Linked DNA regions of Undibacterium sp. 5I1. The main gene of each other region encodes a partner of the protein of the gene in region 2 in a complex. Links are inferred from orthologs where the notes say so. Each region holds a gene or a part of one and is shown on either strand. Other genes may lie near its edges.

What was found.
Region 1: the proteins of accD (region 2) and RGU72_RS07100 are in contact, whole or in part, in a solved structure (PDB 8UXZ), measured with the Escherichia coli proteins. The link is inferred for Undibacterium sp. 5I1 from one-to-one orthologs.
Region 3: the proteins of accD (region 2) and accB are in contact, whole or in part, in a solved structure (PDB 8UXZ), measured with the Escherichia coli proteins. The link is inferred for Undibacterium sp. 5I1 from one-to-one orthologs.

The regions. Positions count from the first base shown.
Region 1 is NZ_JAVIWI010000001.1:1,586,004-1,589,008, forward strand. Bases 53-2,897 are described here. They hold RGU72_RS07100 (acetyl-CoA carboxylase carboxyltransferase subunit alpha), read right to left. Parts: upstream 2,040-2,897; coding sequence 1,065-2,039; downstream 53-1,064. Other genes in these bases: tilS (tRNA lysidine(34) synthetase TilS), read right to left, coding at 53-1,068; RGU72_RS07105 (DNA-3-methyladenine glycosylase 2 family protein), read right to left, coding at 2,112-2,768; cysS (cysteine--tRNA ligase), read right to left, coding at 2,765-2,897. In the rest of the region: more of tilS, read right to left, coding at 1-52; more of cysS, read right to left, coding at 2,898-3,005. UniProt on the Escherichia coli protein: Component of the acetyl coenzyme A carboxylase (ACC) complex. First, biotin carboxylase catalyzes the carboxylation of biotin on its carrier protein (BCCP) and then the CO(2) group is transferred by the carboxyltransferase to acetyl-CoA to form malonyl-CoA.
Region 2 is NZ_JAVIWI010000001.1:1,815,592-1,818,661, forward strand. The notes cover bases 1-2,910. They hold accD (acetyl-CoA carboxylase, carboxyltransferase subunit beta), read right to left. Parts: upstream 1,937-2,910; coding sequence 1,064-1,936; downstream 1-1,063. Other genes in these bases: folC (bifunctional tetrahydrofolate synthase/dihydrofolate synthase), read right to left, coding at 1-956; trpA (tryptophan synthase subunit alpha), read right to left, coding at 2,049-2,846.
Region 3 is NZ_JAVIWI010000001.1:4,489,008-4,492,005, reverse strand. The notes cover bases 121-2,958. They hold accB (acetyl-CoA carboxylase biotin carboxyl carrier protein), read left to right. Parts: upstream 121-1,229; coding sequence 1,230-1,688; downstream 1,689-2,958. Other genes in these bases: accC (acetyl-CoA carboxylase biotin carboxylase subunit), read left to right, coding at 1,877-2,958; aroQ (type II 3-dehydroquinate dehydratase), read left to right, coding at 625-1,062; RGU72_RS19605 (TlpA disulfide reductase family protein), read left to right, coding at 121-558. Also shown: RGU72_RS19610 (hypothetical protein), read left to right, coding at 1-22; more of RGU72_RS19605, read left to right, coding at 19-120; more of accC, read left to right, coding at 2,959-2,998. UniProt on the Escherichia coli protein: This protein is a component of the acetyl coenzyme A carboxylase complex; first, biotin carboxylase catalyzes the carboxylation of the carrier protein and then the transcarboxylase transfers the carboxyl group to form malonyl-CoA.

The DNA.
Region 1 (3,005 bases), 230 kb from region 2 along the record:
CTCGCCATTCCAACTAAATTGTATTGGAGTTATCTCACTGCCTTTTACAACATCTTTCGGGGAAGCGTAAATCTTATTCTTGTATCGATGAATCCCCAACGTATCGTGAAAGACACTAATTTTTGCGTCGTCTCGCCCATCAAAAAGCTGATGTCGCATTTCTGTTAGCCTGGCGGTGGTTGGCATGCGCACGCCCTGCTCTCCCAGCCAAAATCGCAATAAATTATCGATGCGGTCAGCGCTGTAATTGCGCAACAAATTAATATCCAATGCGCCATCTATTTCGCAGACACTTCTATCTTGCCGCGCTAATTCCGTCAGTAATCGGTTTGTTGACTGGGCGTGGGAGGCACTTCTTGCCAAGCGTTCAGTGTAGCCTGGCGAAATCACCGATAAGACGGGCATCACCTGATGTCGTAAGGCATTTCGGGCATAACGCTGATCTGCATTAGATTCGTCGTCGACATAAGCAATCGTTGCTTCCTCGGAATAGTCTAACAAGCTTTGTCGCGTCACTCTAAGCAAGGGCCTGGCCAACATGACGGTATCAGACCCTAACAATTTAGGTGCTTTATTAGATAAATCCATCCCGGATAGCCCAGCAACACCAGAGCCACGTAATAACTGTAGCAATACAGTTTCGGCCTGATCGTCTTGATGATGCGCCGTCAGGATAATAGGTAGTTGTCGTTCTTGGCATAAAGCACCTAGCGCTTTATAGCGTGCCTCACGTGCAGAGGATTCGATACCATCCTTGCTTTGCCGATCCACTATGACTTTGACGCCAGCAAAAGTAACACCTGACAAAGCACAAACCGATGCGCAATGTCTGAGCCAAGCATCGGCGTTAATGCTTAAACCATGGTGTACATGAAATGCAAAAAGTGGGATTTTATGCTTCTGGCAAAACTGATTTGCCAAAGCGAGTAAGACTGAAGAATCTAAACCGCCGCTATAAGCGACAGCCAAGCCTTGTTCCGGCAAAGACAACGCATTTTTAGAAAGTATCTCGTTAAGCGTGCGTTCAAAATGATAAGCCAACGTACGCTCATTTTTGGTCGCCGTCATTCTGACAGTTTAGTTTCCTTGAACTTACCATAGCTCATCAATTTTTCATGACGTGCTGCCAATAAATCTTTGGTTTTAACACCTTGAAATTGACGCAAAGTATCTGCTAATGCACGCTTTACGAAAGCACACATTTGCTTAGGGTCGCGATGCGCGCCGCCTAAAGGCTCATTGATAATTTTATCGATCAAACCCATCGCTTTTAATCGATGCGCTGTAAGACCTAATGCCTCAGCCGCATCCGCAGCACGGTCAGAAGTTTTCCATAAAATAGAAGCACAGCCCTCAGGCGAAATCACTGAATAAGTTGCATATTGCAGCATCAATACTGCATCGCCAACCGCCAATGCCAACGCGCCACCAGAACCACCCTCGCCGATAATAGTTGCGATCAGTGGCACTTTTAACTCTGCCATCACATACAAATTGTGGCCAATAGCCTCAGACTGTCCGCGTTCTTCAGCGTCAATCCCAGGCCAGGCACCCGTGGTATCGATAAAAGTAAATACGGGAATATTAAATTTCTCAGCCAGCTTCATCAGACGCATGGCTTTTCTGTAGCCCTCTGGCTTCGGCATACCGAAGTTACGCATTGCGCGTTCTTTTGTGTCGCGTCCTTTTTGATGCCCGATTACCATGCAAGACTGTCCGTTAAAACGAGCCAATCCACCAACAATTGCCTGATCATCTGCAAAACTACGGTCGCCGTGTAACTCATGGAAATCCGTGAATATTTGATTCACATAGTCCATCGTATAAGGACGTTGCGGATGACGAGAAATTTGTGAAACTTGCCAAGGAGTGAGTTTTGCATAAATATCTTTGGTCAACATCTGGCTCTTTTTAGAGAGCCGGTCGATCTCTTCAGAAATATCTACTGCAGAATCATCTTGCACAAAGCGCAATTCTTCAATTTTTGTTTCGAGCTCTGCAATAGATTGCTCAAACCCCAGAAATGTCGTTTTAGTCATTGTGACTCCCAATTGACAACATTGATCTCAACATTAGTCAAAACCAAGCCGCTGTTTCTTAACTTTAAAATATTATTCTGCTACCGGATCAAGGCTGCGCCATAAATACCAAGTTGCAACCGTGCACCAAGTGCCCCAGTTTGCAGCCACCTCTCTTGCATCACTGCGAGAAACGGGCTCACCGGAAAAATAGTTAGTACTAATGCCTTTAAGTAATCCGGGATCATCCAAAGGCAAAATATTCGGACGGAGCAGATTAAATATCAAAAACATCTCTGCTGTCCAGCGTCCTATGCCCCGAATTTGTATTAACTCTGAAATGACGTCTTCGTCGGCCATCTCCGCCCATTTATCGACGTGCAGTCTTTTCTCTTTAAAATGCTCAGCAAGGTCAAGAATATATTCTGTTTTGCGTTTGGACAAGCCGCAGGCAAGCAATTTATCGCTCCCGACTTTCAACACTTGTACATATGTACATTTTGGGCAAAGTTCGAGAAAGCGTTGCCATAAAGCATCTGCGGATTTTACCGAAATTTGCTGAGCTAAAATAGAGCGAGTGAGGGTTGTAAAAGGGTCATCGCGACCAATTAGATACAAATCGCCAAATTGAGGGATCAATTTGCGCATAATTCTATCGCGCTTCATCAACTCAACTTTTGCACTCTCCCAATATGCTGGTACTTGCGGCATATCTTTAGATGAAAGACCTATTTTTTCGATAACACTCATGCCCTGCGCCATTCGGTCAAACCACCAGCTTTGTCCTCAAGAATAATGCCCTCAGCTAAAAGTTCGTTACGAAGCCGGTCGGATTCAGCAAAATTCTTTGCTATTTTAGCCGCAGTACGCGCATCAATCCTTGACTGGATCTGGGTCATATCGTTGTCATTCAAAATTTGGGGAGATGCATGCAAATACTCGCTTGGCGAGCGTTGTAGCAAGCCTATAGTTCCAGCTAAGGCTTTT
Region 2 (3,070 bases):
AAATTTTGCGACAGTGTAGCGGCCGCATGTGGGTTGTGCGCCACATCAAGCACGACCACCGGGCGACCGGGCATCACCTGGAAACGCCCCGGCAAATCGACCATTACCAACCCATTACGCACTTCTTGTGCTCCTACGGGCAAGCGATTTCTTAACGCTTCCAACGCGGCTAACACAGCGGCTGCATTCAGCAACTGATTCGCGCCGCGCAAACTCGGATAACCGAGCGAATTGCGACGTTGCACACGACCACCAAAATTCCACTGTTGCTTATCGCCGGAATAATTGAAATCTCGACCAAACAACCACAGATCGGCACCAATCTTGGTCGCATGCTCAATCAAAGATTGTGGCGGCACAGGATCGCCGCAAATGGCAGTTCTGCCGGTACGGAAAATACCGGCTTTCTCGAACCCAATTTTTTCGCGGGTATCCCCCAGATAATCCACATGATCAATATCGACGCTGGTGACTATCGAGACATCGGCATCAATCACATTGACCGCATCCAGACGACCACCCAGGCCAACTTCCAGAATCACGGCGTCTAATTTAGCATCAGCCAGTAATTTACAAATCGCCAGCGTAGTAAATTCAAAATAAGTTAGTGAGATCGCTGGCTCCATCAGCCTTGCTACTTCTACCTCGGCAAACACATCAACAAACACCTGATCTTTGACTGACTCACCGTGGATACGGGCGCGCTCGTTAAAATCTAAAAAATGCGGCTTACTGTATAAACCGACACGATATCCAGCTTGCAATAAAATCGACTCCAGCATGGCGCAGGTAGACCCTTTGCCATTGGTACCACCAACGACGACGACTGGGCATTCGTAGCGGATATCCAAGCGCTCCTTCACCGCGGCGACACGATCCAGACCCATGTCGATTTCTTTGGAGTGACGAGTTTCTAGCAATGCCAGCCAATCCAGCAGATTGTCAGGCGTCGTCATAGAAGTAGAAGAATTAAGCGAATTGGTCATAAGATAAAAAAAGCCCGACAGAATCGGGCTCGTATTTAGATTTCTTTGAAATTTCAGTATGAAAAATAGACAAAAATTTACGAGACCGCTTCTGCAGACTGGTTCTGCAACAAAGCCAGCAAACGAGCGATTTCTTCGCGCATTTTGCGACGGTCAACAATCATGTCAATCGCGCCCTTTTGCAATAAGAATTCTGAACGCTGGAAGCCTTCTGGCAATTTTTCGCGAACGGTATTTTCGATCACGCGCGGACCTGCAAAGCCAATCAACGCCTTAGGTTCAGCGATCACAACGTCACCCATAAAAGCGAACGAGGCAGATACACCGCCAGTAGTCGGATCAGTCAGCACTGAGATAAACGGCAATTTCTTTTCCGACAATTTCGTCAACATCATCGTGGTTTTTGCCATTTGCATGAGGGACAAGACACCTTCTTGCATACGAGCACCGCCACTAGCAGTAATACAAATGAACGGAACTTTTTGATCCAGTGCCGCTTGTGCGCCGCGCACAAAACGCTCACCCAATACGGAACCCATGGTCCCGGCCATAAAGTCGAATACAAAGCAGGACACAACAACGGGAACGGTCATGATAGAACCACCCATGACGATCATAGAATCTGTCTCGCCAGTCGACTCTAAGGCATCTTTTAGGCGATCGGTGTATTTTTTACTGTCTTTGAATTTCAGGGTATCAATCGGCAAGACTTCCTGACCGATTTCATACCGTCCGCCAGCGTCGAGCAAAGCGTCAAGGCGTTCGCGTGCGCCAATACGCATATGGTGGCTGCATTTTGGGCAAACATGGATATTTGCTTCCAGATCGGAGCGATACAGTACGGCTTCGCAGGAAGGGCATTTGACCCACAGCCCTTCGGGCATGGATTTGCGGTGCGCAGATTCTGAGCGCTGAATGCGCGGTGGTAGTAATTTTTCTAGCCAACTCATAATTTCTCCTGAATTCGGCTTGCGATCACATAGATAACCATGTAGACATCGCAAGCATCATGTTCATTCTGGTGGAATAAACGCGGGGGACAAACAATCGTCAGCGCGTATTTTACTCGTCCAACGCCTGTCTGACACCAGAAATAAAGCTTTTTACTGCCGCGACAGCATTTTCACGCGGCGTCGTTTCTAGCTCTTGAATAATCCGAGAGCCTATCACAACCGCGTCGGAAACGGACGCAATTGCTCTTGCCGTTGCACCGTCACGTATGCCAAAACCCACGCCCACAGGGACTTTGACGTGTTTTTTGATACGTGGAATCATGGCGGCGACAGCGTCTAAATCCAAGCTTCCCGACCCGGTTACGCCTTTGAGCGAGACATAATAAACATAACCAGTGGCAATTTTACCAACCTGAGCGATGCGCTCATCGGTCGAAGTCGGTGCCAGCAAGAAAATAGTATCCATGCCATTTTGCTGCATCTTGTTGGCAAAATCCTCACATTCCTCTGGCGGATAGTCTACGACCAAAACGCCGTCCACCCCAACTTCTGTTGCCGAGGCAATAAAGGCGTCTATGCCCATACGTTCAATCGGATTGGCATATCCCATCAGCACAACTGGCGTGGTTTGATTGCTCAATCGAAATTCGCGGACGAATTGTAATACATCACGCAATCCAACTCCATGCAACAGTGCCCGCTCGGAAGCGCGCTGTATCACCGGGCCATCCGCCATCGGATCAGAAAACGGCACGCCGAGTTCGATAATATCCGCACCGCCCTCAACCAGGGCATGCATCAGCGGCACCGTCAGTGCAGGATCGGGGTCGCCTGCGGTGATAAAGGGGATCAAGCCTTTTTTGTTATTGGCAGCGAGCGCTGCTAAGGTCGTTTGTATTCTTGGCATGGTATTTTTCCTGCTAATTTATAGTATGAATAGGTAGCATGAGGGGCAACTAAGGGGCAACTAAGGTGCAGCCTAAAGTACTGCCTGAGCGTGTAACGAAAGCATTCGCACACTACACTTGCACTGATCAAATCAATATACTCCACCTAGGTATTTATTAGTTGTCCAGAGATTATCTGGACAATAAGCCGATTTATCAAATATTTTAGGGGAGTATATTAAAA
Region 3 (2,998 bases), 2.7 Mb from region 2 along the record:
GATCACAGAAAGTCAGGAATGAATAAACGTTTTCTTATCGCAGCAGTACTGATCGCGATTGCCTCAGCAACTGTAGGCGTCGTCGCCGCCAATAAGCAATTGGCGCCCGTAGCACCTAAAAATACCAGTGTGGCGCAATTGATGGGGCTCACACTATCTGACAGCAAAGGCCAGGCTCAGAAACTGGCGCAATGGCAGGGTAAGTTTTTAGTCGTTAATTTCTGGGCGACCTGGTGCGGTCCTTGCGTACAAGAAATGCCTGAGTTATCTGCGCTACAAAAGGAGCTATCTGGAAAAAATGTTCAATTACTAGGCTTAGGCATCGATAGTCCGACCAATATTGCTGAGTTTGCCAAAAAATATCAGATTACTTATCCAGTATTTTCGGCTGGGATGGAAGGCACAGAATTATCGCGCCAGCTAGGCAATCAAGGCGGTGGATTGCCATTTACAGTGCTGATTGCGGCGGATGGCAGTATTGCAAAACAGTATCTGGGACGCTTAAAAATGGAGGAATTGCGCGCTGATATTGCAAAACTATCTAACGTAGCAAAATAGTTTTCCTTGCCAATACCAAGTAAATAGCGGCAAAATGCGTTATCTTCGTGAAAAAGAATTGATAATATGGCAAGCAAACTGCTGCTGCTGAATGGTCCGAATTTAAATTTGCTCGGGACTCGTGAGCCGCATATTTATGGTTCAGTTACCTTGGCAGACGTAGAAAGTGCAGCAAAATTGCAAGCCGCGGAAGCTGGGGCGGAACTGCAAAGTTTTCAAAGTAATCATGAAGGCGCTTTAATTGACCGCATCCATGCAGCAAGATTAGAGCAAGTTAACGCGATCATTATTAATCCCGGCGCACTCACACATACCAGCGTCGCTTTGCGCGATGCTTTGGTTGGTGTGGCAATTCCGTTTATTGAGGTGCATATTTCCAATGTGCACCAAAGAGAAAACTTCCGGCACCATTCCTATCTGTCCGACGTCGCCACAGGCGTGATCCTCGGACTTGGCACTGAAGGCTATCGATTAGCGATTGACTTTAGCCTAAAAAATCTTTAAATTCTTGCATCTTCACGCAATTTACCCATATTATCTTTGATATGACATATAATTATGTCCATTCAATGCTTGTTTTCTGAGCTAGTTATTGCGCTGATGCGCTTGTTCTAATCACGTTTTCTGAGCCATTTTGCTCGCTCAGAAACATCTTCACTAGGGGATTTCACATGGATTTAAGAAAACTCAAGACCTTGATCGATCTCGTCGCCGAGTCAGATATTGCAGAACTCGAAGTCACTGAAGGCGAAGGTAAAGTCCGCATCGTTAAATCTTCTGCAATGCCGCAAAATCAAGTTGTGATGATGCAGCCGCAACATATGCAGCAAATGCCTCAACAAATGGCAGCAGCGCCAGTAGCAGCAAGCGCACCGGCAGCACCGGTAGTTCCCGATGGTCATGTAGTCAAATCCCCTATGGTTGGTACTTTTTACCGCTCCTCTGCGCCTGGTAATGCCGCGTTTGTAGAAATCGGAAAAAGCGTTAAAGAAGGCGAAACTCTTTGCATCATCGAAGCAATGAAACTGTTGAATGAAATCGAAAGCGATTTTACTGGCACGATCAAACAGATTTTGGTGGAAAACGGCCAACCTGTTGAATACGGTCAGCCCTTGTTTATCGTAGGATAGTTGTAAGATCGCCGCAAGATCACTCTCGGCGAACACTACGATTACTCCTGGCTAAATTTACAGCTAAAGTCTCACAGCTAAAGCCACAGCTAAACCCAGTTTTTTTATATGATCTCATTAAAGAAATCAGTGCTTTATAAAAATACTGCCTGCAACGCTGCAAGCACTGCCACCGTAAAATTCATATCATGTTTGAAAAAATTCTAATTGCCAACCGGGGTGAAATCGCGCTACGTATCCAGCGCGCCTGCCGCGAAATGGGTATCAAAACCGTCGTCGTTCATTCCGAAGCCGACCGTGAAGCCAAATACGTCAAGCTAGCCGATGAGTCCGTCTGCATCGGGCCAGCGCCATCCAATCTGAGCTATCTCAGCATGCCAGCGATCATCAGTGCAGCAGAAGTGACCGATGCGCAAGCGATTCACCCTGGCTACGGCTTCTTATCTGAAAATGCAGATTTCGCTGAGCGGGTTGAGCAATCCGGCTTTGTCTTTATTGGACCGCGTGCGGAATCCATTCGCCTGATGGGTGATAAAGTCTCTGCCAAGCAAGCCATGATCAAAACTGGCGTGCCTTGTGTGCCAGGCTCTGAAGGCGCTTTACCGGATGATCCTAAGGTAATCGTACAAACAGCGCGTAAAGTCGGCTATCCGGTCATCATCAAAGCTGCTGGCGGCGGCGGTGGGCGCGGTATGCGCGTGGTACACACCGAAGCTGCTTTGCTCAATGCAGTGACAATGACCAAAGCAGAAGCAGGTGCGGCTTTCGGCAATCCTGAAGTGTATATGGAAAAATTTCTGGAAAATCCACGCCATGTGGAAATCCAGATTCTGGCCGATCAGCACGGCAATGCGATCTGGTTAGGCGAGCGCGATTGCTCCATGCAACGTCGCCACCAAAAAGTAATTGAAGAAGCACCGGCACCGGGTATTCCTCGCAAGACTATAGAAAAAATTGGCGAACGTTGCGCCGCTGCATGCCGCAAAATTGGCTATCGTGGCGCTGGTACGTTTGAGTTTTTGTATGAAAACGGTGAGTTCTATTTCATCGAAATGAATACTCGCGTGCAAGTAGAACACCCTGTGACAGAAATGATCACTGGTGTCGATATCGTACAAGAGCAGATTCATATCGCTTTCGGCGAAAAATTGCGTTTCCGCCAGGCCGACATCGAGTTCAAAGGCCATGCAGTTGAGTGTCGTATCAATGCAGAAGATCCGTTTAAGTTTGTCCCGTCACCAGGTCGCATCACGTCATGGCATACACCGGGCGGCCCTGGGATTCGGGTAGATTCACATGCATACGCGGGC